3 regions of the Micromonospora luteifusca genome follow, and region 1 is predicted to be linked to each of the others. Evidence: riboswitches for the same ligand, from Rfam matches in the RefSeq annotation. Region 1 holds a riboswitch; each other region holds the start of a gene.
The links. A riboswitch is a leader RNA that binds a small molecule or an ion and turns the genes downstream of it on or off. The one in region 1 is predicted to bind cobalamin.
Positions count from the first base shown of each region.

Region 2: another riboswitch for cobalamin. It lies ahead of cobN (cobaltochelatase subunit CobN); the one in region 1 lies ahead of JOD64_RS28990 (ribonucleoside-diphosphate reductase subunit alpha).
Region 3: another riboswitch for cobalamin. It lies ahead of bluB (5,6-dimethylbenzimidazole synthase); the one in region 1 lies ahead of JOD64_RS28990 (ribonucleoside-diphosphate reductase subunit alpha).

Region 1 is NZ_JAFBBP010000001.1:6,439,848-6,450,214, reverse strand. Features, by position in the region: gene JOD64_RS29030 (FAD-dependent oxidoreductase) at 1-11, opposite strand, end outside; gene JOD64_RS29025 (GNAT family N-acetyltransferase) at 87-584, opposite strand; gene JOD64_RS29020 (ArsR/SmtB family transcription factor) at 680-1,033, shown strand; gene arsB (ACR3 family arsenite efflux transporter) at 1,030-2,121, shown strand; gene JOD64_RS29010 (arsenate reductase ArsC) at 2,140-2,547, shown strand; gene eno (phosphopyruvate hydratase) at 2,581-3,846, opposite strand; gene JOD64_RS29000 (MerR family transcriptional regulator) at 3,965-4,879, shown strand; gene JOD64_RS28995 (ribonucleotide-diphosphate reductase subunit beta) at 4,876-5,910, opposite strand; gene JOD64_RS28990 (ribonucleoside-diphosphate reductase subunit alpha) at 5,922-8,240, opposite strand; cobalamin riboswitch at 8,437-8,653, opposite strand; gene JOD64_RS28985 (enolase C-terminal domain-like protein) at 9,199-10,367, shown strand, end outside.
Region 2 is NZ_JAFBBP010000001.1:7,719-18,085, forward strand. Features, by position in the region: partial or broken gene JOD64_RS00040 (putative cobaltochelatase) at 1-2,034, opposite strand, end outside; gene cobN (cobaltochelatase subunit CobN) at 2,090-5,758, opposite strand; cobalamin riboswitch at 6,030-6,207, opposite strand; gene JOD64_RS00050 (hypothetical protein) at 6,526-6,861, opposite strand; gene JOD64_RS00055 (RNA polymerase sigma factor) at 7,081-7,575, shown strand; gene JOD64_RS00060 (hypothetical protein) at 7,568-8,278, shown strand; gene JOD64_RS00065 (hypothetical protein) at 8,380-8,928, shown strand; gene JOD64_RS00070 (hypothetical protein) at 8,999-9,667, shown strand; gene JOD64_RS00075 (aldo/keto reductase) at 9,840-10,367, opposite strand, start outside.
Region 3 is NZ_JAFBBP010000001.1:4,772,009-4,782,375, reverse strand. Features, by position in the region: gene JOD64_RS21820 (DUF2332 domain-containing protein) at 1-291, opposite strand, end outside; gene JOD64_RS21815 (FAD-dependent monooxygenase) at 434-1,546, shown strand; gene JOD64_RS21810 (CU044_5270 family protein) at 1,597-2,562, opposite strand; gene JOD64_RS21805 (RNA polymerase sigma factor) at 2,581-3,153, opposite strand; cobalamin riboswitch at 3,501-3,700, shown strand; gene bluB (5,6-dimethylbenzimidazole synthase) at 3,731-4,357, shown strand; gene JOD64_RS21795 (vitamin B12-dependent ribonucleotide reductase) at 4,490-7,384, opposite strand; gene nrdR (transcriptional regulator NrdR) at 7,414-7,917, opposite strand; gene lexA (transcriptional repressor LexA) at 8,458-9,243, shown strand; gene JOD64_RS21780 (hypothetical protein) at 9,321-10,367, opposite strand, start outside.

The DNA.
Region 1 (10,367 bases):
GGGGCACTCATCACACAACTCCTCTATCTAGAAGACTGTCGAAGCAAAGAGGCGGGCGGCGGCCCGGCTTCCGGGGCCAGGATCGGTCAGGTGATGACGCGACTGCGTCGCTCGAGCAGGACGACGTCGCGCCAGCGGCCGTGGTGGCGACCGACCCGTTCGCGTACGCCGACGACCCTGAACCCGGCCCGCTGGTGCAGTGTCAGGCTCGCGGTGTTCTCCGGGAAGACGCCGGACTGGATCGTCCAGATGCCGGCGGCCTCGGTGGAGGTGATCAACTCGTCCAGCAGCAGTCGGGCGATGCCACGGCCCTGGGCAGCCGGGTCCACGTAGACGGAGTGTTCGACGACACCGGCGTACACCGGGCGGGTCGAGGTGGGTGTGACGGCGATCCAGCCGAGGGCGGTGCGGTCGCCGTCGATGGCCACGAAGCGATGCGCGCTCAGCCGCGCGGTGTCGAACGCCGCCCAGGTCGGGGCGGTGATCTCGAAGCTGGCGTTGCCGGCGTCGAGGCCGGCCTGGTAGATCGCCAGGACCCGGTCGGCGTCGGCGGCGACCATGGGACGCACGGTGATGTCGACCATCAGCGGGTTCCCTCCCGGAAGACGTCGGACGCCTGACTCGACGTCCGTCGAAACAGACAGTTGCACGCTGATTAGATCAATGTCAACCTAGAGGAATGTCGAATCAAGCGGCGCCGGCCGTGGACGTGCCCTGCTGCCCTCCCCTGACCGAGCGACGCGTACCGGCCGAGGCCGCCGCGGTGCTCGCGTCCGCGTTCAAGGCCCTGGGCGACCCGGTGCGTCTGCAACTGATGTCGATGATCGCTTCCGCGGAGAGCGGGGAGATCTGCGTCTGCGATCTGACCCCCGCGTTCGACCTGACCGGCCCGACCATCTCGCACCACCTGAAGACCCTGCGTGAAGCGGGGCTCGTCGACGCCGAGCGTCGGGGCACCTGGGTCTACTACCGCGCCCGACCGGCCCTCCTGCGCCAACTCGCCACCCTGCTCACCGTCGCACCGGCCGCATGAGCACCACAATCCGGAGCGATTCGCCGGAGATCGCCGTGGTCGGCCGCCTCTCCCGACTCGACCAGTTCCTACCGGTCTGGATCGGGCTGGCGATGGTTGCCGGGCTGCTCCTCGGCCGACTGATCCCCGGCCTGAACAGCGCGCTCGACTCGGTGACGATCGGCGGGATCTCGCTGCCGATCGCGATCGGCCTTCTGATCATGATGTACCCGGTGCTCGCGAAGGTCCGCTACGACCGACTCGACACCGTCACCGGCGACCGCCGACTGCTGATCTCCTCGCTGGTCCTCAACTGGCTCATCGGACCCGCCGTGATGTTCGCCCTGGCCTGGATCTTCCTGGCCGACCAGCCCGCGTACCGGACCGGTTTGATCATCGTCGGCCTGGCCCGCTGCATTGCCATGGTGATCATCTGGAACGACCTGGCCTGCGGCGACCGGGAGGCCGCCGCCGTCCTGGTCGCCCTCAACTCCGTCTTCCAGGTCGTCGCCTTCGGCCTGCTCGGCTGGTTCTATCTCTCGGTGCTCCCCGGCTGGCTGGGGTTGTCCGGCGCCGAGTTGACCATCTCGGCCTGGGACATCGCCCGCAACGTGCTCATTTTCCTGGGCATCCCGCTGCTCGCCGGTTACCTGACCCGCCGTCTCGGCGAGCGTGCCAAGGGCCGCGACTGGTACGAGGCCCGTTTCCTGCCGCGGATCGGCCCGGCCGCCCTCTACGGACTGCTGTTCACGATCGTGATCCTGTTCGCTCTGCAGGGAGACGCCATCACCAGCCGACCCCTGGACGTGGTCCGCATCGCGCTGCCCCTGCTGGTGTACTTCGCGCTCATGTGGGCCGGCTCCTACGCCCTCGGCCGGGCCATCGGTCTCGGCTACGAGCGCACCACCACCCTGGCCTTCACCGCTGCCGGCAACAACTTCGAACTCGCCATCGCCGTCGCGGTCGGCACCTTCGGCATCGCCTCCGGGCAGGCCCTCGCCGGGGTCGTCGGCCCACTGATCGAGGTGCCCGTCCTGGTCGGGCTCGTCTACGTCTCCCTCTGGGCACGCCGCCGGTTCTTCACCACCGCGCACTCCGCAACCGCGTAACCCGGAAGGAAACCCCTGATGAGCGACAAGCCCAGCGTCCTGTTCGTCTGCGTGCACAACGCCGGCCGTTCCCAGATGGCCGCCGGCTGGCTGCGCCACCTCGCCGGCGACACCGTCGAGGTCCGCTCGGCCGGCTCCGCGCCGGCCGAGACGGTCAACCCCGCCGCCGTGCAGGCCATGAGGGAGGTCGGCATCGACATCACCGACCAGACCCCCAAGATCCTGGAGTACGCGACCGCGCAGTCCTCTGACGTCATCGTGACGATGGGCTGCGGCGACACCTGCCCGGTCTTTCCCGGCAAGCGCTACGAGGACTGGAAGCTCGACGACCCGGCCGGCAAGGGCGTCGAGTCCGTCCGCCCGATCCGCGACGAGATCCGCACCCGGGTGGAGCAGCTCCTCACCGAGCTGAACCCCGTCGCCTGACGTGCGGGGTGCACCCGCCACGCCCGGGTGTCCTCAACGGCTCCCGGCGTAGATGGCACGGTCACCGAGCTCCTCCTCAATGCGGATGAGCTGGTTGTACTTGGCGGTGCGGTCGGAGCGCGACAGCGAGCCGGTCTTGATCTGACCGCAGCCGACGCCCACGGCCAGGTCAGCGATGGTGGTGTCCTCGGTCTCCCCGGACCGGTGCGACATCACCACCCGGTAGCCCGCCTTGTGGGCGGCGTCCACCGTCGCGAGGGTCTCGGTGAGCGTGCCGATCTGGTTGACCTTGACCAGGATGGCGTTGGCGTAACCGCCGGCGATCCCGTCGCGCAACCGGTCGACGTCGGTGCAGAAGACGTCGTCGCCGACCAACTGCACGCGCTCCCCCGCCATCGCGGTCAGCCGCTTCCAGCCATCGAAGTCGTCCTCCGCCATCGGGTCCTCGATCGAGCTGATCGGGTAGCGGGCAACCAGGTCGAGCAGGTAGTCGATGTGCTCCTCGACGGTGCGCTTGCGTCCCTCCCCGACGTAGTCGTAGACACCCGCGCGGAAGAACTCCGAGCTGGCCGGGTCGAGGCAGATCAGCATGTCGGTCCCGGGCTCGTAGCCGGTGTCCTCGATCGCCCGCAGCACGAACCGCAGCGCCTCGTCGGCGTTCGTGAAGTTCGGCGCGAAGCCGCCCTCGTCACCGACGCTGGTGCTGTGGCCGGCCGCGGCCAGGGACGCCTTGAGGGTGTGGAAGACCTCCGAACCCATCCGGACCGCCTCGGCGAAGGTCGGCGCTCCGACCGGGGCGATCATGAATTCCTGGAAGTCGATCGGGTTGTCGGCGTGCGCGCCACCATTGATGATGTTCATCATCGGCACCGGCAGCAGGCGGGCACCGACGCCACCGACGTAGCGGTAGAGCGGCTGCCGGTGAGCCAGCGCCGCCGCCTTCGCGGTCGCCAGGGACACCGCCAGGATCGCGTTGGCGCCCAGCCGACCCTTGTCCTTCGAACCGTCGAGAGCGATCATCGTCTCGTCGATCAGCGCCTGGTCCTCCGCGTCGAGGCCGACCACGGCGTCGGCGATCTCGCCGTTGACCGCGGCGACGGCCGTACTGACGCCCTTGCCGTGAAAGCGCGTCCGATCTCCGTCGCGCAGCTCGACCGCCTCGTTCGCCCCCGTCGACGCGCCGGACGGAACGGCGGCCCGGCCGACCGACCCGTCGGCGAGGACCACATCCGCCTCCACCGTCGGGTTACCCCTGCTGTCGAGGATCTGCCGACCACGCACCCGACTGATTGCCGTCATCACACACTCCCTGTTCAGGATGCCTTTTCGCAGCCAGACTGGCAGGAAACGGCGGCCGTGACACCGCGACGATGAACACGTTGACCCGTACCCTGGGGTGCGGGTTTAGGGTCGCAGGATGCGGGTGGGTGAGCTGGCACGCCGGACCGGGACCACGGTCCGGGCGCTGCGGTACTACGAATCGGCCGGGCTGGTCGTCCCGCGGCGGCTGGGCAACGGCTACCGCGAGTACGACGCGATCGCCGTACGGCTGGTGGCGCAGATACGCGAGCTGATGGCGCTCGGTCTCACCGTCGAGGAGACCCGCCCGTTCGTGGAGTCGATCGCCGGTGGTTCCGACGACTCCGACGTGTGCGCGGCGGCGGTGGCCACCTACCGCAGCACGATCACCAACCTGCAGGAACGGATCGGCAAGCTGACCGCCCAGCGGGACGCGCTGGACGCTCGCCTCGACGCGGCCGCGACTCAGGTCGTACCCGGCGTTCACCCGGTCGACGCCGACCCCACCGCGCTGGTCGGCACCAGATTGCCCCAGCTGTCGTTCTACGGCACCGACGGCCGCCCGGTCGATCTCGGCGCGCTCGGCGCCGGGCGGAGCGTCATCTTCGTCTACCCCCTTACCGGGCGGCCGGGCGTTGACCTGCCCAACGGGCTGCTGGAGATCCACGGCGCCCGCGGCAGCACCGAGCAGGCCGCCTGGTTCCGCGACCACCACGCGGAACTCCGGGCGGCCGGCGCTGCCCGGGTGTACGGCCTGTCGGCGCAGTCGACCGGCTATCAGCGTGAACTCGCGCACCGGCTGCGGCTGCCCTACCCGCTGATCCCCGACCCGAGGCTGACCCTGGCCGACGCACTGCGTCTGCCCACCCGCACCGCAGGTGACATGACGCTCTACGAGCGGCTGACCCTGATCATCGCCGACGGCGAGGTGGAACATGTCTTCCATCCGATTCCGGACCCGGCGTCGCACCCCCTGCACGTAATGCGGTGGCTCACCAAGCGACGCCAGGCTCCCGGATCGGTTGCCGCCTAGAAGTCGTCGTCGAAGGCGACCGTGCCGGTCACCCCGACCTGGTACGCCGACACCCGCCGCTCGAAGAAGTTGGACAGCTCCTGCACGTCCTGCAACTCCATGAAGGCGAACGGGTTGCTCGACCCGTAGTGCGGGGCGATGCCGAGTTGGGCGAGGCGGCGGTCGGCGACGTGCTGGAGGTACTCCCGCATGTCGGTCAACGTCAGACCGGGCACACCGTGGCCCAACAGGTCCTCGGCGAACTGCACCTCACACTCGACAGCCTCGGTCAGCATCTGCCGAACCTGGTCGGCGAGGTCGTCGTCGAACAGGTCCGGCTCCTCGCCGCGGACGGTGTCGACGACGTCGAACGCGAACGCCATGTGCATGGACTCGTCACGGAACACCCAGTTGGTGCCGGAGGCCAGGCCGTGCAGCAGGCCACGGGAACGCAGGAAGTAGACGTAGGCGAACGCTCCGTAGAAGAACAGCCCCTCGATGCAGGCGGCGAAGCAGATCAGGTTGAGCAGGAACGTGCGCCGGTCCTCCCGGGACCGCAACTCCCGCAGGTCGTTCAACGAGTCGATCCAGCGGAAGCAGAACTCAGCCTTGCGGCGGATCGAGGGGATGTTCTCGATCGCGGCGAAGGCGGCGAACCGCTCATTCTCGTCGGGCACGTACGTGTCGAGCAGGTTGAGGTAGAACTGGACGTGCACGGCCTCCTCGAACAACTGCCGGGACAGGTAGAGGCGACCCTCGGGGCTGTTGACGTGCTGGTAGAGGTTGAGCACCAGGTTGTTCGCGACGATCGTGTCGCCGGTGGCGAAGAACGCGACCAGCCGGCTGACCAGGTGCCGCTCAGCCGGCGACAGCTTGTCCAGGTCGGCGAGGTCGGCGTGCAGGTCGACCTCCTCGACCGTCCAGGTGTTGCGGATGGCGTCGCGGAACCGGTCGAAGAAGTGCGGGTAGCGCATGGGACGGAGGGTGAGGTCCATCCCGGGGTCGAGCAGCATGTGCGTGGTCCTCGGGTCGGCGGTGGTGTCGGCGATCATGTCGGCGGTGCTCACTGGCAGGCCTCGCACGACTCGGGGTTCTCCAGCGAGCAGGCCAGCGCCTCCGCGTCGACCGTGACGGGTGCGACGGCGCTGACGGTGGCCTGCTGGATCCGGGTGGCGGGGCGCGAGCGCAGGTAGTAGGTGGATTTCAGCCCGGCCTTCCAGGCGTACAGGTACATCGAGGAGAGCTTGCCGATGGTCGGTGCGGCCAGGAACAGGTTCAGCGACTGCGACTGGTCGATGAACGGGGCGCGGGCGGCGGCCAGGTCGATCAGCGCCCGCTGCGGCAGTTCCCATGACGTGCGGAACAGCTCCCGGACGCCGGCTGGCAACTCCGCGATCTCCTGCACCGACCCCTCGGCGCGCTTGATCGCCGACCGGATCCGGTCGGTCCACAGACCGCGGGCCTTCAGCTCGCGTACCAGAGCGGTGTTGACCTGGAGGAACTCCCCCGACAGGGTCTCGCGCTTGAACAGGTTGGACACCTGCGGCTCGATGCACTCGTAGCACCCGGCGATCGAGGCGATGGTCGCGGTCGGGGCGACCGCCACCAGCAGCGAGTTACGCAGCCCGTACGCCTCGACCCGCTCCCGCAGCGCGGCCCAGCGTGCGGTCTGCGTGCCCTCGACACCCCACAGGTCCGGTTGCAACTGGCCCCGCGCGGCCCGGGTCTGCCCGTACGCCGGATGTGCGCCGAAGCGGCGGGCCAGGTCGGCGGAGGTCTCCAGCGCGGTCAGGTACAGCTCCTCGCTGATCCGGGTGGACAGCTCCCGCGCGACCGGGGAGTCGAACGGCAGCCGCAGTGCGAAGAACACGTCCTGCAGACCCATCAGGCCGAGCCCGACCGGCCGCCAGCGGGGGTTGCTCGCCGCTGCCTGCGGGGTCGGGTAGTAGTTGATGTCGATGACCCGGTCGAGGAAGGTCACCGCGGTACGGACGGTGGCGCGCAGGCGCTCCCAGTCGATGCCGTCGTCGGTGAGGTGGGCGGCGAGGTTCACCGAACCGAGGTTGCACACGGCGGTCTCGGCGTCGCTGGACACCTCGACGATCTCGGTGCAGAGGTTGGACAGGTGCACCACGTTGCCGTCTTCGGCGGTCTGGTTGCACAGTCGGTTGGCGGCGTCCTTGAAGGTCATCCACCCGTTGCCGGTCTGGGCGAGGGTCCGCATCATCTTCCCGTACAGCTCGCGGGCCGGGACCTGCCGTACGTAGCGACCCTGCGCCTCGGCCTCCCGGTACGCGGCGTCGAAGCGCTCCCCCCACAGGTCGGGCAGTTCGGGCACCTCGTGCGGGTCGAACAGCGACCACATCTCGTCGGCCTCGACCCGGCGCATGAACTCGTCCGGGATCCAGTTGGCCAGGTTCAGGTTGTGGGTGCGCCGGGCGTCCTCGCCGGTGTTGTCCCGCAGTTGCAGGAACTCCTCGATGTCCGGATGCCACGGCTCCAGGTAGACGCACGCCGCGCCCTTGCGCCGGCCGCCCTGGTTGACCGCGGCGACACTCGCGTCCAGCGTGCGCAGCCACGGCACGATCCCGTTGGACTGCCCGTTGGTGCCGCGGATCAGTGCGCCCCGGGACCGGACCCGGGAGTACGCGATGCCGATGCCGCCGGCGAACTTGGACAGGTTGGCGACCTGGGCGTACCGCTGGTAGATCGAGTCCAACTCGTCCAGCGGCGAGTCGACCAGGTAGCAGGAGGACATCTGGGTGTGTCGGGTCCCGGAGTTGAACAACGTCGGTGAGCTGGGCAGATAAGCCAGGCTGGACATCAGTCGGTAGAAGCCGATCGCCTCGTCCGGCGTTTGGGACAACCCGCAGGCAACCCGCAGCAGCCAGTACTGCGGGGTCTCCAGCACCAGCCGGCTGGTGGGGTGGCGCAGCAGGTACCGGTCGTACACCGTGCGCAGGCCGAAGTACTCGAACCTCCGGTCGCCGTCCGGATCGATGGCGTCGTCGAGCATCGCGTCGTGAGCGGCGACGAACGCCGCGGTGTCGTCACCGATGAGCCCCTCGGCATGGCCGATCCGGATCGCCGCGCTGAACGAGGTGACGCCCTGCCGGCGCACCTCCTTGTCGACGTAGCCGGACAGGAGCCGGGCGGCGAGGCGCGAGTACTGCGGTTCCTCACCGATCATCTCGGCGGCGGTCTGGATGGACAGCCGGTCCAACTCGGCCGTCGTCGCGCCGTCGTACAGGCCGCTGATCGTGCGGGTGGCGACGCGCATCGGGTCGACGTCGGTCAGGTCGTCGGCCCACCGTTCGACCGCCCGGACGATCTTGTTCAACTCCACGGACTCGGTGCTGCCGTTGCGCTTGCGGACCTGCATCGGCGTCCGTCGCAGGGCCGCGTCGCCGCTGGCCGGGACTACCTCGGTGACTGTCACCACTCACTCCTCGCGAGTTCGAGACCTGATGGCCCTCGGACGCGTGGAGACAGACACCGGCGGACGCCACGCCATGCGGACGTGGGTCGGGTGGCGTCAGCCGTCCCACGCGGCCTCGGACCGCCGCGCAACCCGGGTTCGGGTACGTGGCGCGCTGGCAGGTCTTCGGACTCGCGGGCAGGACCGGGTTCGCCGGTCTCCTACTGGCCGTCGCTTCCCAGACCGATTGGTGGCCCAGTGCTTCTGACGGCGGTCGTTCCCACTCACCGCTGCGGGACAGTCCCGGATTTCCACCGGGTTCCCTGTTGCCTCGACCGCCCCGGATGAGCGGCCGAACCAGCTGCGCTCGACACCATATATAGGGACGCTGCCGTTGTCACACCCCACATGTCGGTCCCGGGGCGTGTCGGCGGCCGGGCTGGTGACGACCGTCACCGGCCCCGAGGGACACGCTCGGCCCGGCCGATGCGAGGCGGTGAACGCCGGCGCCGCCGAGGCCCGGACGAAGGCGTGGTGGAGCCAGAAAGGTGCGATGTATCGAGTCAACAGATGTAAAGAATCCTGCTCATACTTCGCCGTCAATGTTTCCGTCCTGAATGAACATCTTATCTTCACGGGTCCTATCCGGATCCTCTTGTCAATGCCTCGACCGGGACGAGCCGACGCCCGCAGCCCGGGAATGCCCAGAAAAATCGACTACGGGGGCGGCGTCCACCAGCACGAGGCCTGCCACCGCAGCCCACGGCGGGCACCCGCCAACCGGTAGCGTCGTCAAAAGCAGACCATTCGAAACATTGGATGTCTGTGGCCGGGGGGTGATCGACATCGTTGACGGGCCGGATCCGCCCTCCGTATACTCCCAGTGATCATCTGATCTTTGGCCTAGCCGGGCGAGGAGCGCATGCCGCAGATCACTGCCGTCACCGTCGAGGACGTCCGCTTCCCCACCTCCCTGACCGCTGACGGCTCCGACGCCATGAACAAGGACGGCGACTACTCGGCGGCCTACGTCGTTCTGCACACCGACGGCGTCGACAGCGTGGGTGCGCCGCTCGCGGGCCACGGTCTGACCTTCACCATCGGCCGGGGCAACGACATCGTCGTCGCGGCGGCGGTCCATCAGGCACAGAGCCTCGTGGGCCTGGACGTCGCGACGATGGCAGCGGACATGGGTGCGGTCTACCGCCTCCTCACCTCCGACTCGCAGCTGCGCTGGCTCGGGCCGGAGAAGGGCGTCGTCCACCTGTCGCTGGCCGCCGTGCTGAACGCGTCGTGGGACCTGGTCGCCCGGCTCGCCGACAAGCCGCTGTGGCGGCTGCTCGTCGACATGTCCCCCGAAGAACTCGTCGACATCGCGGACCTGCGCTACCTGTCCGACGCGCTGACCCGGGACGAGGCACTGGCCATCCTGCGCGCCAAGGAGAGCACGAAGGCCGATCGTCTCGCCGAGCTCGACCGGACCGGCTACCCCGCCTACACCACCTCCGCCGGCTGGCTCGGCTACGGCGACGACAAGCTGCGCCGGCTGTGTCAGGAGGCGGTGGACAGCGGCTACGGCTACGTCAAGCTCAAGGTGGGCGCCAACCTCGACGACGACATCCGCCGGTGCGGGATCGCCCGCGAGATCCTCGGCCCACACCGCAACCTGATGATCGACGCCAACCAGGTGTGGGACGTCGGACAGGCCATCGAGTGGGTGAAGGCCCTCGCCCAGTTCGAGCCACTGTGGATCGAGGAGCCGACCAGCCCCGACGACATCCTGGGCCATGCGGCCGTCCGCCGCGCCGTCGCTCCCATCGGAGTCGCCACCGGCGAACACTGCCACAACCGGGTGATGTTCAAGCAGCTGTTCCAGGCCGGGGCCATCGACTTCTGCCAACTGGACACCGGCAGGCTGGCCAGCATCAACGAGATCGTCGCCGTGCTGCTCCTCGCCGCGAAGTTCGACGTCCCCGTCTGCCCACACGCCGGCGGTGTCGGGCTGTGCGAGATGGTGCAACACGTCTCGGTGCTCGACTACGTCTCGATCTCGGGAGATCTCACCGACCGTGTCACCGAGTTCGTCGACCA
Region 2 (10,367 bases), 6.4 Mb from region 1:
TGAGAACCAGGGGGCGGCGCTTCGGGTCACGCAACCGCTCCACCCGCAGCAGGTCGGCGGCCGCGAGCAGCCCCTCCGCCAACGGCGTACGCCCACCGGTGGGCAACTCGGCCAGCCGGGTCGAGGCGGCCAGCACCGACGAGGTGGCCGGCAGCAACGTCCGAGCGCCGGCACCCCGGAAGGCGATCACCGCGACCTTGTCCCGCCGCTGGTAGGCGTCGGTGAGCAGAGCGAGCACCGCGTCCTTCACGGCGGTCATCCGCTGCCGGGCACCCATCGAGCCGCTCGCGTCCACCACGAACAGCACCAGGTTTCCCTCGCGCCCCTCCCGGACCGCCTCGCGCACGTCGTCCGGGCGTAACCGCAGCGGGCCGGTCAGCCGCCCCCGGGAGGTCTGGTGCGGCGCGGCGGCACGGACCGTCGCCGGCAGGTGCAACGCCCCGACCCGACCCGTCGGCACCCGGGCCCCGGCGGTGCGCCCCCGGCCGGTGCGGGCACGCGAGCGCCGGCCGGGCACCCCGTCACCCACCCCGGGCGCGGTGAGCACCCGCGCCTTCAGCCCACCCCGGGGTACGGCCACCGGCTGAGCTTCTCCGCCGCTGCCCCGCCCACGGGTCGAGTCCTCGTCGACGCGGGCCGCAGCTCGACCGCCGGCCGCCCCCGCGTGCTGACCGGGCCCACCCCGGTCGTCTGTCGGGTGCTGCGGCCGTCCACTGTCGTCCGCCCCGTTCGGCCCCTCGACGTGCCCGTCCGGGCCAGCGCCGTCACGGGCCGGGTGCCCGGCCGAACCCGGTCCACCCTGGTCGACCCCGTCGGAGCCACTGCCGTCACCACCCTGCGAGCCCTCACCGCCCGCCGGACCGGTGTCGTCGGGGCCACGATCGTCCGGGCCACCGCCATCGGGGCCACCGCCATCGGGGCCACGGTCGTCCGGGCCGCTGTCGTCCGGGTCGTCCGGGTGCGCGTCCTGGGCACGTTGCAACGCCTCGTCGAGGCGCTTGTCGTCCAACCCGGGGGTGTCGAACGGGTCGCGGCGCCGACGGTGCGGCAGGGCCAGCCGAGCCGCCACCCGGACGTCGTCGATGGTGACCCGGTCCCGGCCATGCCAGGCGGCGTGCGCCAACGCGGTACGGGCGGTGACGATGTCGGCGCGCATACCGTCCACGTCGAACGCGGCGCACACCTCGGCGATCTGCCGCAACGCCGCGTCCGGAAGTCGTACCCCGGGAAGCCGACGGCGTGCGGCGGCCACCTGGCGGGCGACCTCCGCGTCGGCGTCGGCCCAACGGGCGGCAAAGCCGGCCGGGTCGGCATCGGCGGCGAGCCGGCGACGGACCACCTCGACCCGGACCTCCGGGTCACGGCTGGCGCCCACCTCGACGGTGAGCCCGAACCGGTCGAGCAACTGCGGGCGCAACTCCCCCTCCTCCGGGTTCATCGTGCCCACCAGCAGGAACCGGGCGGCATGGCTGACCGAGACGCCTTCCCGCTCGACGTGGCTGCGGCCCATCGCCGCCGCATCGAGTAGCAGGTCGACGAGGTGGTCGTGCAACAGGTTGACCTCGTCGACATAGAGGACACCCCGATGCGCGGCGGCGAGCAGACCCGGCTCGAAGGCGCGGACACCCTCGCCGAGGGCCTTCTCCAGATCCAGTGAGCCGACCACCCGGTCCTCGGCGGCACCGACCGGCAACTCCACCAGCCGGGCGGGGTGAGTCTCGGCAGCGGCACCGACCGGGTGCGGGCCATCCGGGCAGGCCGGGTCGGGATCGGCCGGGTCACAACCAAAACGGCAGCCGGCGACCCGACGGACCGGAGGCAGCAACGCGGCGAGAGCCCGCACCGCAGTGGACTTGGCAGTCCCCTTCTCGCCACGCACCAACACCCCGCCGATCGCCGGGGAGACCGCGTTGAGCAGCAACGCCAGTCGCATGTCGGCCATGCCGAGCACGGCACTGAACGGATACGTGGTCACTGTGCCTCCTTGGATCGCGACTGCGGGGCTCGCAAACCCGGCTCACTCCTCGCGCTCACGCTGCCTCCTTGGATCGCGACTGCGGGGCTCGCAAACCCGGCTCACTCCTCGCGCTCACGCCCGGTCCTCCAGGTCGCCCTCACTGGCCAGGTACGTGTCGCGCAGCCGGTCCAGGGTGGCCGGCTCGGGTTTGGCCCACAGCCCCCGGTCGGCGGCCTCCAACAGCCGCTCGGTGATGCCACGCAGCGCCCACGGGTTGGACTGCTCCAGGAACTCCCGGGTCGTCTCGTCGAATAGGTACGCGGCGGCCAGGTGCTCGTACATCCAGTCGTCGACTACGCCCGCGGTGGCGTCGTAGCCGAACAGGTAGTCCACGGTGGCGGCCAGCTCGAACGCGCCCTTGTAGCCGTGCCGGCGCATCGCGGCGATCCACTTCGGGTTGACCACCCGGGCGCGGAACACCCGCCGGGTCTCCTCGCCCAGGGTGCGGGTACGCACGTCGTGCGGCATCGCCGAGTCACCCACGTACGCCTGTGGCGAGGTGCCGGTGAGGTGACGGACCATCGCCACCATCCCGCCGTGGTACTGGAAGTAGTCGTCGGAGTCGACGATGTCGTGCTCGCGGGTGTCCTGGTTCTTCACCGCCACGGCGATCCGGGCGAAGGAGCGTTCCATGTCGGCGCGTGCCTCCCGCCCGTCCAGGCCCTGGCCGTAGGCGTAGCCGCCCCACACCGCGTACACCTCGGCCAGGTCGGCGTCGCTGCGCCAGGTCCGGGCGTCGATCAGGGGCAGCAGGCCCGCGCCGTACGCTCCGGGCTTCGACCCGAAGATCCGCGCGGTGGCCCGTCGCTCGTCGCCGTGCTCGGCGAGGTCGGCGGCGACATGCGCCCGCAGGTAGTTCTCCTCGTCCGGTTCGTCCAGGGCGGCGACCCGCCGGACGGCGTCGTCGAGCAGCGCCACGACGTGCGGGAACGCGTCGCGGAAGAACCCGGAGATGCGCACGGTGACGTCGACGCGGGGCCGGCCCAGCTCGGCGGTCGACACCACCTCGATGCCGGTGACCCGCCGGGACCGGTCGTCCCAGACGGGACGGCAGCCCAACAGCGCGAGCACCTCGGCGATGTCGTCGCCCTGGGTCCGCATGGCACTCGTGCCCCACACGGTCAACCCCACCGAGCGGGGGTACGCGCCGGTGTCGGCGAGGTGCCGGGCCAGCAGGGAGTCGGCGAGGGCCACTCCGACGTCCCAGGCGTTGCGGCTGGGAATGGCCTTCGGGTCGACGGAGTAGAAGTTACGGCCGGTGGGCAGCACATTGACCAGGCCACGGGTGGGTGAGCCGGACGGGCCGGGTGGCACGAACCGGCCGTCGAGCGCGCCGAGGGTGTGGGTCAACTCGTCGGTGGTCCGGTCCAGTCGGGGCACCAGCTCGGTGGCGGCGAAGTGCAGCACCGCGGCGACGTCCGGGACCCGCTGGCCGGTCACCTCCTCGACCACCGTGTCGACGGCGTCGGTGTTCCAGCCGAGCGTCTCCATGCCGAGGACCAACCGCCGGGCGAGTGCCTCGATCAGGTCGACGGCGTCGGCGGCGGTGCCGGCCGGACCGTCCACCACGTCGGTCAACGCGGTGGGCAACGCCAGTCGTTGTCCCGGTGACGCGAGCAACGCCTGCTCGTCGAGGGAGTACGCGCCGGCGAGGGCCTGGCGCAGACCGGGCAGGGCACGGGCGCCGCCCCAGACCTGTGGCGCGCGCAGCACCGCGAGGACCAGGTTGACCCGCGGCTCACCGGTGGGCGCGTCGGCGAGAATGTGCAGACCGTCGCGGATCTGCACGTCCTTGACCTCGCAGAGGTACCCGTCGAGGTGCAGCACGAAGTCGTCGAAGTCGTCGGCGTGGGGCATCGCCTCGGCGTGCAGGTCGTGGTGCAGTTCGGCGGCACGCACCAGGTCCCAGATCTGCGCCCGCACGGTGGGCACCTTGGCCGGGTCGAGCGCCTGCACGGTGGCGTACTCGTCGAGCAGTTGCTCCAGCTTGGCCAGGTCGCCGTAGGTTTCGGCGCGCGCCATCGGCGGCACCAGGTGGTCGATCACCACGGCGTGTGCCCGCCGTTTGGCCTGGGTGCCCTCGCCGGGGTCGTTGACGATGAACGGGTAGACCAGCGGCAGGTCGCCGAGGACGGCGTCGGGTGCGCAGTCGGCGGCCAGGCCGAGGCCCTTGCCGGGCAGCCACTCCAGGGTGCCGTGCTTGCCCAGGTGCACCACGGCGTCCGCGCCGAAGCCGCCGTCGGCGACGGGCGCGGCCAACCAGCGGTACGCGGCCAGGTAGTGGTGGCTGGGCGGCAGGTCCGGGTCGTGGTAGATGGCGATCGGGTTCTCCCCGAAACCGCGTGGCGGCTGGATCAGCAGCACCACGTTGCCGAAACGCAGCCCGGCGAGCACGATGTCGCCGCCCTCGGTGTAGAGCTCGCCGGGCGGCTCACCCCAGTGTTCGCGCATCCGCTCGCGCAGCTCGGCCGGGACCTGGTCGAACCAGCGTCGGTAGGTCTGCCCCGCAATCCGGGCCTCGGCGCCGGCCAACTGTTCCGGGGTGAGCCATTCCACGTCGTGACCACCGGCGGCGATCAGCGCGTGGATCAACGCGTCCCCGTCGGTGGGCGGCGGCGCGGCGCCCAGGTCATAGCCGTCCTCGGCCAGCGCGGCGAACAACCGGACCGCCGAGACCGGGGTGTCCAGCCCGACGGCGTTGCCGACCCGGGAGTGCTTGGTGGGGTACGAACTGAGCACCACGGCGACCCGCTTGTCGTGGTTCGGCAGGTACCGCAGCCGGGCGTGGCGCACCGCGATGCCGGCGACCCGGGCGGCCCGCTCGGGGTCGGCGGCGTAGACCGAGAGGCCGTCCGGGTCGATCTGCTTGAACGAGAACGGCACGGTGATGATCCGGCCGTCGAACTCGGGGATGGCCACCTGCATCGCCGCGTCCAACGGGGACAGTCCGGCGTCGCTGCCGGCCCACTGCTCACGGGTGCTGGTCAGGCAGAGCGCCTGGATGATCGGCACCTCCAGGGCGGCCAGTGCGCCGACGTCCCAGGCGTCCTCGTCGCCGCCTCCGGAGGCGTCCGCGGCGACCGCGCCGCCGGCCGCGAGCACGGTGACCAGCAGCGCGTCGCAGCGGGCGAAGAGCCCGAGCGGACCGGCGGTCGCGGTCAGCCCGCGCAGCGAGCCGCAGAAGATCGGCAGCGGGTTGCCGCCGGCCGTCCGCACCGCCTCGGCCAGCACGTCGACGAAATCGGTGTTGCCGGCCAACGCGTGCGCCCGGTAGAAGACGATCCCCACGGTGGGCTGTTCCGGATTGGTGGGGTACTCGCGGTGCACGCCGTACGCCGGAGTCGGTGCGGGTGGGGCGAACCCCTCGCCGGTGAGCAGCACCGTGTCGGACAGGAACCGGGCCATTTGCCCGAGGTTGTCCGGGCCACCCTCGACCAGGTACGCCAGCGCCTGGGTGACGACCCCGGACGGCACGGTGGAGATGGCCATCAGCTCCGCGTCGGGTAGTGCCTCGCCGCCGAGCACGGCCGTCGGGATGCCGCTGTCGAGCACGGTGGCGAGGCCGTCCGGCCACGCCTGCCGACCGCCAAGGAGGCGTACGACGACGAGGGCGACCCCGTCGAGCAGGGCGGGCACCTCGTCGGCGGCGACCCGGGCGGGGTTGGCCAGCCGGTAGTCGGCACCGCTGGCGCGGGCGGCCAGCAGGTCGGTGTCGGCGGTGGAGAGCAACAGGATGCGCACGGCAGGCTCCGGACAGTGACGTCGAGGCGCTCGCGGGAGCGACCCGGCATGAGGGATGGGCGCAGGGTTCGGCCTGGTCAGCGGCGCAGGGCCGGAGACGACGGGCGGTGCGGTACGGACTCAGCGGTGAGCGGAGAGATCGCGCCCGGGAGCCGGTGGGCCGACGATGCTGCCGATCGTGGCGACGGCACGGCAGCCGCACGAGCCACGACGATATCGGTCGATGAATGAGACGCCCTGCGTCATCGGGTCCTCCTCGGGTGTCCACGCCCTGGGGTACGTCCCGACGGCCGAAGTATCCTGGCTTCCGGATCGACGCTCTTCCCCCGGCCTTCCAACCGCAGACACACGGCCGTGACTCACGAGGGGGGATCGCTCCCCGGTGACAGTGGCGGGACCGCGTCGGATTCGCACCGACTTCCTTCACTGCCGTCAGGCCGCGAATGCTGCCACACCCTCGCGCCGCCGGTCAACGCAGACCCCGGCACCGCCCCGCCATGCTCACCACATTGACCTGCGGAAATATCGGCGCGCGGGGTTGCCTGATGCACGAGACGACGAGCTGATTGGCCGGTGGCGGCGTGACCCTGCGGAGGGAGCCGACTGTCTGTGTGACTCCCTTGAAGCTGATGCCGTAGACGCGGAGGTGTTCAGCGATCACTCGCACGTGCGGAACCCGATGGGCGTGCAGGAACATCCCCGGTCTAGCCGGGCATCCTGACGGAACGGGCGACTGCGCCGCTCGCCATGATCCGCTGCCGCGGGGCTCAGCGGGCGTGGCGTTCCGGGTGGGCTCGGCTCCAGGTCCGCATCCGTTCCGGGTAGCCGGTGCGGGCCGCCTCGTACAGCGGCACCGCGTGCTTGCGGGCGATGGCCCCCGCCGCGCGTGGCGTGCCGGTACGGCGACGGATCCACTCGCCGTCGTGGGCGATCGCCACCACGGTGGTGTCCGTCGCGGTCGTCTCCGGCTCCAGGTAGAACTCCACCCCCCGCCGAGAGGCGACGAACGACTCCAGCGCGGCGAGATCGTCGCGGGTCGCCTCGCGGTCCAGCTTCGTCGGGGTCGCCTCGGCACCCCGTGACCGGCGGTTGAACCAGCTCATGACCAGCCCCTCTCCTCGACGCCCTCCAGTGCAGCACCGATTCCTGGCAATACGCTGCACGCCGGGTGGGAGACAGCTGAGCCACTTTTCGAGAACCCGGAGTTGGAACCGGCAGCGCGTGAGCGGTGTCATGGGTTGTGACCGGAACGGAGGTTCGCCCTGGACGACGACGCACTCGTCACCCGCGCTCGGGCAGGTGACCTGGAGGCGTACGACCTCCTGGTCGCCCGGCACACCGCGTCCGCGTACCGGACGGCGGTGCTGCTCGGCGCGGGCTCGGACTCCGAGGACGTCACCCAGGAGGCGTTCGTGAAGGCGTACCGCAAGCTGTCCCGTTATCGGGGCGAGTCGTCGTTCCGGTCCTGGCTGCTCGCGATCGTCGCCAACGAGACCCGCAACCTGCACCGCTCCCGTGGCCGGCGCGACGGGCTCGTCCTGCGGGCCGCCGCGGCGAACCCGACGTCGGAGATCGCCGAGGACGGGGCGGTCAGCGCGGTTCTCGCCGGGGAGCGCCGCACCGCGCTGGTCGAGGCCCTGCGTCAACTGCCGGTACGCGATCGCGAGGTGATCGTCTGCCGGTTCTTCCTCGATCTCACCGAGGAGGAGACGGTGGCGGCGCTGGGCTGGCCCCGCGGCACGGTGAAGTCGCGTACGTCTCGGGCCCTGACGAAGCTTCGCGGCCTGCTCGACCACGAGGAGGTCCGGTATGGGTGACCTCGAACGGGAACTGCGCGACCTGTCCACCTGGCTGGAGACACCCGACCCGCCCGACGTGACCGCAGGCGTGCGCGTACGGCTCAGCAGGCCGGCACACCGGTGGCGTCGGCTCGCCGCGGCGGCGCTCGTCGCGGCCGTCGTGGCGGTGGTGCCGCCGACCCGTGCGGCCGTCGCCGACGCTGTCACAGGGCTGCTGCGCTTCGCCGGTGTCAGCATCGCCACCACGCCCGCCCGGACGCTGCCCGGCGACAGTCCGTCGCCCTTGCCCAGCCAGCGGTCCATCGCCCTGGACGAGGCCCAACGGTCGGTACGGTTCCCGATCCGCCTACCGGCGAAGCTGGGTCCGCCCGAGCGGGTGCTGGTCGCCGACCCCGACCCCACGGGCAGCTACCGGGTCGCGACGCTGCTCTACGACGGGGGTGCGCTGCGCGTCGACGCGTTCGACGGCGGCCTCAATCTGGCCTTCCACAAGGAGGCCACCCCGCCCGGGGTGGACTGGGTCCAGGTCAACGGGGACTTCGCCGTGTGGGTCGACCGCCCGCACGTGCTGTCGTACGTGGACCGGGCCGGGCAGGTCCGCGAAGAGACCGCCCGGCTGGCCGCCTCCACCCTGATCTGGGAGGACGACGACGTGAGCTACCGGCTTGAGGGCGCCCTCTCCAAGGCTGAGGCGATCGAGATCGCCCGGTCGCTGCGCTAGGGAACCGGGCGGGCCCGGCCGGTGTCGTGAAGGTACGACGAGTCGTCGACGCCCGGCCTGCTCCAGACCGGGGTCGCGGCCCGCGTACCGGGAGGGGCGAGATGGGTGCATGGGGCAGGTTGATGCTGGCGTCGTCGGTGGTCCTGCTGGCGGGGTGCACGACCACGGCCAGCGGCGGGTCGGCCACGCCGACCAGCGCCAGCGCCAGCGGCGGGCCGGCCGCGCCGACCGGCGCCACCGCCACCACGGCGAGCGCCACGGCGGGTTGCGGTTCGCGGGTCGAGACGGGGTCGCTGCCCGACTGGGCGGACGCCGGTTTCCACGGGGACGCCCGGGTACCGCACGTGTTCGGCGCCAAAGGTGACATCGTGGCGGTGCTGTTCGCCCACCCGCTGAGGCTGGACCGGAAGGACGGGTCGAACAACAAGATCCTGTGGGTGGCCCAAGCCTCCACGACTTCACCCGACCCGACGTCGCCGGCGACCCTGGTGATCACCGCGACACTGGACGGCACCGACACCAGGGTGACCCGGGAGGTCGCCGGCGGTCCAGGTCCGTCGATCATCGACATGCCGCAGGCCGGTTGCTGGCACCTCGACCTGCGTTGGTCGGGGCACACCGACACGATGGACCTGGTCTACGCCCCATGAGCTGCTGCGACGCCGCCCGTCCCGAGCCGTCGTGCTCAGGTCGATCGGGGCGCGGCCTAGGCTGCCGGGCGTGCTGAAGGACGCACGGGCTGCGGCGGCCCGCAACAACGCCGAATGGTGTGACATCGTCTGCGGCAGCCACGGGCTGACCGGCCGTACCGACGCCGAAGCCTGGTCGGTCCCCCGCCGCTCGCCACCGTGGTACCCGGACGCGGTCACCCTGCGGCCGGGCGTCGACGCCGAGGCCCTGCTGGCCCGGATCGACGCGGGACCCGGCGCGTCGGTGAAGGACAGCTTCGCCGACCTCGACCTGTCCGGGTACGGGTTCCGGGTGCTCTTCAACGCCCAGTGGATCCACCGCCCTCCGGCGAAGCCACCGGTCGACGCGCCGCTCACCCCGGTCGGCACCCCCGACGAGTTGGCGGCCTGGGCGGCGGCACACGGCGGCGCGGACCTGTTCCGCTTCGCGCTCCTGACCGACCCACGGGTACGGGTGCTCGCCCGCCACGACGACCGGGGCGTGCTCACCGGCGGCGCGGTGCTCAGTGGCAACGACGGCCGGTACGGCGTCTCCAACCTTTTCACCCACACCGACGACCCTCTGGACATCTGGCACGGAGTCTGCGCCACTGTGCCCGCAGCAGCACTTGTCGGCTACGAATCCACCCCGGACCTGACCCCAGCCCTGAGCGCAGGCATCACCCCAACAGGCCCCCTCCGAGTCTGGCAAAACGCCTAACCCACCCCGGCCCACCCCGGCCCCCACCCAGCCCCGCCCGCCCCCGCCCGCCCCCGCCCGCCCGCCCCCGTTGATCATGAGGTTATCGCCCCGACACGCCGGACGGGATGGCAATAACCTCATGATCAACATGGGAGGGCGGGGGCGGGTGGGGGGCGGGGGTGGGGGTGGGTCAGGACAGGTTGGTTAGGTCTTCGGGGGTTAGGCGTAGGGCTGCGGCCGCAATGTTCTGCTCCAGGTGCTCCGGGTCTGTGGTGCCGGGGATGGCCAACACGTGTGGGCCCTGGTGCAGCGTCCAGGCCAGACGTACCTGCTGCGGGGTGACGCCGTGGGTGCGGGCCACCGCCTCGACGGCCACGCCCTGCGCGGCGCTCGCGCCCGCCTCCCGGCCGGTGCCGGCCAGCGCGAAGAACGGCACGTAGGCGATGCCCCGCTCACCGCAGAGCCGGACGAACTCGTCCTGCTCGCGGTAGGCGTCCACCCCGTAGTTGTTCTGCACGCAGACCACCGGCGCGATGCCCGCCACCTCGTCCAACTGCGTGGGCCGGGCGTTGGAGAGCCCGAGGTGCCGGATCAGCCCGGCGTCGCGCAACTCCGCGAGGGCGCCGAACCGATCGACCAGCGGCACCGGGCCGGGTCCGCGACCGAGGCGCAGGTTCACCACGTCGAGCTGGTCGCGGCCGAGCCGACGCAGGTTCTC
Region 3 (10,367 bases), 1.7 Mb from region 1:
GCAGCGGCCGCTCTCGTTGGTCTGGGTGGCTCGGGTGCGCAGCTCGGCCTCAATGACGGGCCAGTGCGTCACCGTGTAGTCGTGAAAGGCGGCCGGGTCGTCGACCGGACCGCCGAGCCAGCGGACGACGGCGAACAGCAGGTTCGGTTGTCGTTTGCCGGGCGGCAGCGTGCCGAGCAGGGCGAGCAGGGCGTCGTCGTGGGCGACGACCTGCGACAGCCGCTCGTACGTGGGCGACACCCCGCGCGCCTCACGGCTGCCGAATTCAACGTACGCCTCAGCGGTCGTCATGCCCCTCATGGTCGCAGCCGTTCCACGGCAATTCAGCCCCCGTTGGCGTGCACCGCCTCACACGCCTCGTAGAGTCCTGCGGCGGCCGGAACGTTGAGCAGCAGCTCAGCCGTTCGGCAGAGGCAATGTGGGGGTGCGTGTCGTGCGGGGTACGGGTGTCCGGGTACTGATCGTTGGCGGTGGTGTCGCGGGATTGGCGACGGTGGCCGCACTGCGGAGTTGGGGCGCGATGGTCGACGTGGTCGAGCGGGCGCCCGCGCCGATCGACGCCGGCACCGGCATCTACCTCACCGGAAACGCGACCCGCATGCTCGACGTCCTCGGTCTGCGGGAGCCGGTCGCCGACGTCGCCGTGGAGATCACCCGACAGCGCAGCGCCAACCAGCGCGGACGCCGCCTCTTCGACATCGACGTGGTCGGACTGTGGCAGGGCGTCGGGCCGTGCGTGTCGTTGCCCCGGGCGCAACTGCACCGTGCCCTGCTCGCCGGCGTCGGCGACGCCCCGATCCGCTGGGGCCGCCAGCCGGTCGCGCTCGCCGAGGAGGGCGACCTGGTCGCCGTCGAGTTCGACGATGACAGCACCGAACGGTACGACCTGGTGATCGGCGCGGACGGGGTGAACTCGACGGTCCGCCGGCTCGCCTTCGAGGGTCAGGCCGCCCGCGACCTCGGCCAGTACGCCTACCGGTGGATCGCGCCCCGTATCGAGGACGAGGCTGTCTGGTCGGTGCAGTTGGGGCGGGGCAGGCAGTTCCTCACGATCCCGATCAGCGCCGAGCAGACGTACTGCTACTACAACGACGGCCCGGCCGTCGACCGGCCGGGCTGGCGTGACGAGTTGGGGACGACGTTCACCGAACCGGCCGCCACCATGCTCAAGGCCCTCGACTACGACGACAGCACCCTGCACGCCGGACCCAACCAGGAGGTCGTGCTCGACTCCTGGTCCCGGGGGCCGGTGCTGCTGATCGGCGACGCCGCCCACGCCACCTCGCCGAACATGGCCCAGGGCGCGGCGATGGCCCTGGAGGACGCGATCGTGCTCGCTTCGTCGTTGGCCGCCGCCGGGTCCCTCGCCGAAGCCCTGCGCGGGTACGAGGCGCGGCGACGCCCGCGTACCGACTGGGTGCTCAGCCAGACGCATCGCCGCGACAAGGCCACCGGGCTCCCGCCCGCGCTGCGCGACCTGGTGATGCGCCGCCTCGGCGAGCAGATGTTCCGCTCGAACTACGGCCCCCTGTTCGCCCAGCCCTGACCGGTCCGACGTGACCGGACCGGTCAGGGCTGGGGCGGGCCCACCACCGCTCAGGGCAGCTGGCCCGGCCGGTCGACGATTGCGATGCGGAGTAGCGCGACAGCCGTGTGCAGGGACTCCTTGCCGTTGCGCACCACCGACCCTCGGGTGCCAAGGAAGACGTGGGTGTCCCGGTCGAAGAGGAAGTCCTCGTTACCTCCGATCACGCCGGGCATCCGAATCGCCACCCCATGCCGACCGGCGGCGTCCACCACGTCGCCCGATATGACGACCGCTCCGGGCTCCCGTGCGAGTAGTTCGAACAGCGCCGCGAGCGCTCGGGGCGGCACGTAGCCTTCGAGCATCGACCGCGCGCTGGTGTACGCCATGCTCTCGTCCCCGTAGACGGCCTCCTCGTCGGCTGCTTCGGGAAGATGCAGGTCGACCGGGTGTTCCCGAAGGTATCGAAGCAACTCGTCCGGATCGGTGGGCAGGTCACCGTGGTAGGCGGGCGGCTGGAACGCGTCGAGCTCCTTCTCGGGATCGGCGGCATCGCCCGTGCGGAGCACCCTCAGCTCTCCCCACCCGTTCGGATCGGTCTCCGGTCGGTAACGTCCCTGCGTGTACGCGACTCCGCCCGCCGACTGCCACAGCTGGTTCCGAATGGTCCGGTACGGGCCGCTGTCCGGCCTGTCCCGGATCGTCGCCAGGGCTTCCGTGAAGACGTACTGGTCGGGTCGGGCGGTGAGCTCGGGCTGCTGCCGGGCGGCGTCGGCCGCCATCCGGAGGATCTCCGACGCGCTTGCCGTGGGCGGCGGGTGGTCGCCCACCCCCATCGTCTGGACCACCAGCGCACCGGCGGTCAGTGTGACTGCCAGCCCGAACGCTCCGGCGAGGCGCCAACCATGCAGGAACCGGGTGCGGCGTCTGACCGGACGGGCCGCCGAAGCCATCTCGGCCCGCCGGGCGACGTGGGCGGTCAGATCCGTGAGGAGCTGCTCCTCGAAACCGGGCGGCGACTGGTCGGTCTTGTTCATGGCGTCATCTCCGTCTCTTCAGGCGAGGGTGGTGGCTGCCGGGTAGGCGAGAACGGCGCGGACGACGCGACGGGCGCGATGCAGGCGGACCCGGGCGGCGACCGGCGACACCCCGAGCACGGTCGCCGCCTCCGCGACGGTGAGGCCGTCCACGGCGACGAGTTCGACAAGCGTCCGGGCGCCCTCGGGGAGCTCGCTCAGCGCGCGACAGGTGCGGCGGGCCGCCGCCTCGGCGTCGATGCGCTCCTCGATGCGGGCGATGTCATCGGGGCCCAGGTCCCGTCGTCCGGCCAGTCGGCCGGTCACCCGCAGCCGTTGGGCCGCCCGACGCCGCTCGTCGCCGATGACGTTGCGGGCCACCCCGTACAGCCAGCCGACCTGACTACCCCGGTCCGGCCGGTAGCCGGCCGCCGACTCGATCACCGCCAGGAACACGTCGGCGGTCAGGTCGGCGGCGAGATGTGGGTCGTCGACCCGCCGCGCCACGAACCGGCCCACCGCCTCCAGGTGCCGCCGGTAGAAGGCCTCGAAGGCCACCGGATCGGTTCCAATGCCGGAGATGTCATCATCGGCTTGGCTGGGCTCATTCACAGGCCGTCCCCTCTCGTAGCCTCCACACCTCTTCTTCGTCAGGCGGAGCGCGGGTGTTACCGAACCATCCGGCACGACCACCGGCGCCCGCTCCTGCCGACTGATTGCCCCCTCGTGCCGCCGACGCGGCACGGAGTGCCTGCCCGCGCGGCTCGATTGGCGGCACCAATCCCGACGAGAGCGGTATACCTCAGAGTCATAAATGACCGTGAGGTATACCGACGAACGGCAGCACGCCCCCGGGGCGGGTCTGCCCGGCGCTGAAGGCAGCGCTGCTGGCCCAACTGGGCAGCGCCCTGGTGATGCGGCATCATCGAAGCACCGGCGACGGGCCGCTATGGTGGGCGGTGGCACAAACGTTGCGAGGTGCCCCACGTGAGTGGGGAGAATCGGGAAGCCGGTGTGAGTCCGGCACGGGCCCGCCGCGGTGACCGGAGAGCTGCCACCCACGCGCACCAGACGCAGCCACTGGCCCTGAAGGGCTGGGAAGGCGGGTGACCAGCGTAGATCCGGGAGTCCGAAGACCGGCCTCGCGTCATCGGCCCCGTCAGGGGCGCGAGCGTAGCGGGAGCCTGCCTTGAACACCGGACTCTACGAGACCATCCATCGCCGCCGGGACGTGCGTGGCCAATTCACCGGGGCGCCGATCCCCGCCGAGACGTTGGACCGGATCCTCACGGCGGCGCACGCCGCGCCGAGCGTCGGTCTCTCCCAGCCCTGGGACTTCATCCTGGTCCGTGATCCCGAGCTGCGGCAGGAGTTCCACCGGCACGTGGAGCGGGAGCGGAACGCCTTCGCGGCCACTCTCGACGGTGCGGCGGCGGAACGCTTCGCCCGAATAAAGATCGATGGCGTACGCGAGTCGACGTTGTCGGTCGTGGTCACGTACGACCCGGAGCGGGGTGGGCCGGCCGTTCTCGGTCGTCACGCGATCGCCGACGCCGGCCTCTACTCGGTCTGTCTGGCGATCCAGAACCTGTGGCTGGCCGCAACCGCCGAGCAACTCGGGGTCGGCTGGGTTTCGTTCTACCGGGAACCGTTCCTGCGCGACCTGCTCGGCATCCCGGCCACCGTCCGCCCGGTGGCGTGGCTCTGCCTCGGCCCGGTCACCCATCTGGAGCAGACGCCGGACCTGGAGCGGCACGGCTGGCGCCAGCGACGTCCCGTGTCGTCGGTGACCCACCAGGATCGTTGGTCCGAGTGACCTGAACACTCACGTCAGCGCCGCGATGCGCCGTCGACCACCTGCTCGCGATCGTCCGCAACGGACTCAAGCGGATCCGCACCGACCGACGAGCCCCGGGCGCGTCAACGCCCGGGGCTCGTCGATGACGTGTCAGCTGCAGCCGCTGGTGGAGCCGCAGCCCTCGCAGACGTAGCAGCTACCGGCCGGGCGCATCTTCGTACCGCAGGTGAAGCAGAGCGGTGCGTCGGCGGCCTTGCCGATCACGGCCTCGAGCAGTTCCGTGCTGGAACCCACGCTCGGAGCCGGCTTGGCGACGGCCACGTCGGCCATCTCCTGGGCCGGCTGGGCGACGGCCTCCGGCTTTGCCGGGGTCTCCACCGGTGCCGAGGACGCCATCGCGGTGAGCTCCACGCCGGTGACCGCGGCGGCTTCGGCGTCGGCCTCGGCCCGCAGCTGCGCGGCCCGCTCGGATGCGGTGAAGATGCCCAGCTCGGCGCGGCGCTCGTAGGGCAGGAAGTCCAGCGCCAGGCGACGGAAGATGTAGTCCATCACCGAGGCCGCCATCCGCACGTCCGGGTCGTCGGTCATACCGGCCGGCTCGAAGCGCATGTTGGTGAACTTGCTGACGAACGTCTCCAGCGGCACGCCGTACTGCAGGCCGATGCTGATGGCCACCGAGAAGGCGTCCATCACCCCGGCCAGGGTCGAGCCCTGCTTGGACATCTTGAGGAAGACCTCACCGAGGCCGTCATCCGGGTAGGACGACGCGGTCAGGTAGCCCTCGGCACCACCGACGGAGAAGCTGACCGTCTCGGACGGACGCTTCTTCGGCAGGCGCTTACGTACCGGCCGGTACTCGATGACCTTCTCCACCGCGACCGGGGCGGCCGGCGCGGTCTCGACGGCGGCCGGCTGGGTGGCCTTGTTGGACTTGGCCACCGAGAGCGGCTGACCGACCTTGCAGTTGTCCCGGTAGATCGCCAGGGCCTTGAGGCCGAGCTTCCAGCCCTCGAAGTAGATCTTCTCGACGTCCTCGACGGTGGCCGCCTCCGGCATGTTGACCGTCTTGGAGATGGCACCGGAGACGAACGGCTGGATGGCCGCCATCATCCGCACGTGCCCCATCGGGGCGATCGTCCGCTCCCCCATGGCGCAGTCGAAGACCGGGTAGTGCTCCGGCTTGAGGCCCGGGGCGTCCACCACGTGGCCGTGGTCGGCGATGTGCTCGACGATCGCCTCGACCTGCTCCTCGGGGTAGCCGAGGCTGCGCAGGGCGCGCGGCACCGTCTGGTTGACGATCTGCATCGAGCCGCCGCCGACCAGCTTCTTGAACTTGACCAGCGCCAGGTCCGGCTCCACGCCGGTCGTGTCGCAGTCCATCATGAAGCCGATCGTGCCGGTCGGGGCGAGGACGCTCGCCTGCGCGTTGCGCCAACCGAACTTATCGCCGATCTTGTTGCCCTGGGTCCACTGCTTGGTCGCCTCTCGGACGATCGCGGTGGCCACCGGGCTGGTCGGCTTGATCTCGTCGTTGGCGGCGGCGTGCTTGCGCATGACCCGCTTGTGCGGCTCGGCGTTGCGGGCGTAGCCCTCGTACGCGCCGACGACGCCGGCCAGCTCAGCCGAGCGACGGTAGGCGGTGCCGGTCATCAGGGACGTGATCGACGCGGCGACCGAGCGGCCCTGCTCCGAGTCGTACGGCAGGCCGGTGGCCATCAGCAGGGCGCCGAGGTTGGCGTAGCCGATGCCGAGCTGCCGGTAGGCGCGGGAGGTCTCGCCGATCTTCTCGGTCGGGAAGTCCGCGAAGCAGATCGAGATGTCCATCGCGGTGATGACGAACTCGACGGACTTGACGAACTTCTCCACCTCGAAGCCGCCGTCGGCGCGGAGGAACTTCATCAGGTTGAGCGAGGCCAGGTTGCACGAGGAGTTGTCCAGGTGCAGGTACTCCGAGCACGGGTTCGACGCGGTGATCCGCCCGGTCTCCGGGCAGGTGTGCCAGTCGTTGATCGTGTCGTCGTACTGCAGGCCCGGGTCGGCACACTCCCAGGCGGCCTGCGAGATGGTGCGGAAGAGCTTCTTGGCGTCGACGGTGTCGATCACCGAGCCGTCCAGCCGGCCGCGCAGGTCGAAGCCGCCGCCGTTCTCCACCGCCGACATGAACTCGTCGGAGACCCGGACCGAGTTGTTGGCGTTCTGATACTGCACGCTGACGATGTCGGAGCCGCCGAGGTCCATGTCGAACCCTGCGTCGCGCAGCGCACGGATCTTGTGCTCCTCGCGCGCCTTCGTGACCACGAACTCCTCGATGTCCGGGTGGTCCACGTCGAGGATGACCATCTTGGCCGCCCGGCGGGTCGCGCCACCGGACTTGATGGTGCCGGCCGAGGCGTCCGCGCCGCGCATGAAGCTGACCGGACCGGAGGCGGTGCCGCCGGAGGAGAGCAGCTCACGGGACGAGCGGATCCTCGACAGGTTGACCCCGGAGCCGGAGCCGCCCTTGAAGATCAGCCCCTCCTCCTTGTACCAGTCGAGGATCGAGTCCATCGAGTCGTCGACGGCCAGGATGAAGCAGGCGCTGACCTGCTGCGGCGACGGCGTGCCGACGTTGAACCAGACCGGCGAGTTGAAGCTGAACACCTGGTGCAACAGCATCCAGGTCAGCTCGTGCCCGAAGATCTCGGCGTCCGCCGGGCTGGCGAAGTAGCCGTACTCCTCGCCGGCGGTGCGGTAGGTGGTGACCACCCGGTCGATCAACTGCTTGAGCGACCACTCCCGCTCCGGGGTCCCCACCGCGCCCCGGAAGTACTTCGTGGTGACGATGTTGGCCGCGTTGACGCTCCACGACTCGGGGAACTCCACGCCGCGCTGCTCGAAGTTGATCGAGCCGTCCCGCCAGTTCGTCATCACGACGTCGCGGCGCTCCCAGGTGACCTCGTCGTACGGGTGGACACCCTCCGTGGTCCACACCCGCTCGATCTTCAGCCCGGCGCTCGCGTTGGCCTTGCTACGTGACCTGCTTGTCGTCACACCATCCCCCGACATCTCATCCGCCCCCTCGTCAAACACAAATCTCAGTTGGTACGGCCGGCGGGTTCCGCCGCCCCGGCCTCCGCCGCGCCCTCCCGGGCACGGGCGGCGGCGCGCAATGTCTCGATTTCCTGCTCGAAGTCGGCGAGCGAGTCGAAGGACCGGTAGACGCTGGCGAACCGCAGGTACGCCACCTCGTCCAGGCCCTGCAGTGGGCCCAGGATCGCCAGCCCCACGTCGTGGCTGGGGATCTCGGCCGCGCCCTTGGCCCGCACGGTCTCCTCGACCTTCTGAGCCAGCAACGCGATCGAGTCCTCGTCGACCGGCCGACCCTGGCACGCCTTGCGCACCCCGCCGATGATCTTCGTACGGCTGAACGGCTCGGTCACCCCGCTGCGCTTCACGACCGCGAGGACCGCCTCTTCGACGGTGGTGAACCGCTTGCCGCACTCCGGGCAGGACCGCCGCCGTCGGATGAGCTGGCCGTCGTCGGCCTCCCGCGAGTCGACCACCCGGGAGTCAGCGTGCCGGCAGTACGGACACCGCATCGCCCACCTCCATCAAAAATGATCGACTGCGACCGCACCGGGCACCCCTGGGCACGACTCACCGCGACGGTGCCATCCTCGGATGACGTCCGCCGTGGTCGACGTTACTGGAGTGCGGTCGGTAGTCGGACCCAACCTGTGGGCAACTTACGCCCGTGTCACTACTACATCTAGGGGTTGACCGTATGTCGCCGGGGAAGCCGGGTCAAGTTGGGCGGCGTGTCCGGCGCGTCACGGACCATCCGGTCATCCGCACCCACAGCACGCCCGAAGACCCAACGCCGACACCCCGCCCGAGTTACCGGCCAGCAGGCCGAAGTGGCCCGGAAAACAGCCAATGATCGAACACCAGTACTACCTGACGTACCATTTATCAGAACATCCGTACGACCGGAGTGGTTTTTCACCCCGACACGCCGGTGAGAGGTCGTACAGATGTTTGAAAATGACTGATCTCACCTATACGGTCATGAACAACGTGGCACCACCGCACGCACCACGAGCCGACGAGGCACCCAGCGCCGACCAGGGAGGACGGACGTGACCGAGGACCGGGCCAGCCGGCCGAAGAGCCCGCAGCAGATCACCGATGCGGGCCCGCCAGCCACCCGACGCCGCAGTGCCGCGCGCAGCCGAACGGGTCAGCCCGCCGTGCGCCCGGTCACCCCGGTGGTCAGCGCCTTCCCCGACCCGGCGACGGTCGACCTGACCGCCCGCCAGCGTCGCATCCTGGAATTCATCCGCACCTGGGTGGAGCGGTACGGCTACCCGCCGAGCGTCCGGGAGATCGGCGAGGCCGTCGGCCTGGTGTCGCCGTCCAGCGTCGCCTACCAGCTCAAGGAGCTGGAGAAGAAGGGCTTCCTGCGCCGCGACCCCAACCGGCCGCGCGCCGTGGACGTTCGCGCCCCCAGCGAGGCCATCGACGACGAGCTGTCCCGGGCACAACGACCGACCCCGGCGTACGTGCCGATGCTTGGCCGGATCGCCGCTGGTGGGCCGATCCTCGCCGAGCAGGCCGTGGAGGACATCTTCCCGCTGCCCCGCGAGTTGGTGGGCGAGGGCGAGGTCTTCATGCTCCAGGTCAAGGGCGACTCGATGCTCGACGCGGCGATCTGCGACGGCGACTGGGTGGTCGTTCGGCAGCAGCCGACCGCCGACTCGGGCGAGATCGTGGCCGCCATGCTCGACGGCGAGGCGACCGTCAAGACCTACCGGCGGCGCGACGGGCACGTCTGGCTGATGCCACAGAACCCAGCCTTCGACCCGATCCCCGGTGACGACGCCACCATCATGGGCCGAGTCGTGGCGGTGCTGCGCCGGATCTGACCGGTCGCTGGGTGGGTGAGTGCGACAGGCGCTCACCCACGTTCGTTCTCAGGGACGGATGAGAGCCCCGACGTCCGTCAGTAGCGGTCGCCCCGGTGGCCGCGACCGCCCCCGGGATACGGCCCGTACGGGTCGACGGGCGCATCGTCGTCACGCCGACGGCCGGGCCGCTGGCCCCGCTGGTCGGGCTCCTGCCCACCGCGCCGAGGCGGCTCGGCACGACCGGCGCCGGGCTGGCCGCCGTCACCGCCATAAACACCGCTGCCAGGACGACCGCCGGCACCCTGCGGACGACCGCCGCCACCGCCCTGGGGACGACCGACGCCACCGGCCGGGGGGCGAGGGGTGCCACTCGCTGGGGGACGACCGCCGCCACCGACTGGAGGGCGACCACCGCCACCAGCCGGCGGGCGAGCACCGCCACCAGCCGGAGGGCGACCACCGCCACCGGCTGGCGGGCGAGCACCGCCGTACACGCCGCCACCGACGCCGCCGTCCGGCCGTGCCGCACCGTAGCCACCGCCGGCGCCTGCTGGCCGGCCGCCGGCACCGCCGTACACGGCACCGCCTGCCGGTGCCGGACCACCGCGACCCGCGCCACCGCCGTAAGCCCCGCCGCCCGCGGGGGCGCCGCCACCGTAGACACCACCCTTACGGTCACCTGGTGCCGCGGAACCGTCGACGGCACGGCCTGCGCGCGTGCCGACCGGCCCGCCATCCGGGTCCGACGTCTCGGACGCGTCGGCCTCCGGCACCCGGCGGCGCGCCCGGACGATGCCGATGATGCCGGCGCCGACCAGCAGCAGACCGATCAACCCGACCGCGCCGACCATGTACATGATCTCGTCGAGGCCCAGCCCAGCGGTCCAGGATTTCGAAGCGGCCGCCTTCACGCCCTCGGCCGGAGCCAGTGGCACCGCGGTCGAACTGGACGGCGTATAGCTGAGGACGTCGAGGGTCTCCTCCTCGGTGAACCGGCCCGCGTCGGAGACGGTGACGAACGTCTTCCCGTCCGGGGTGTAGCTGATCGCCTCGCCGAACGGGTCGGCCAGCGCCGTAACCCGCGGTTTGCCGGTGGTGAGCGCGCCGACGATGTCACCGCCGCTCACGTCGAACTCGAAGGC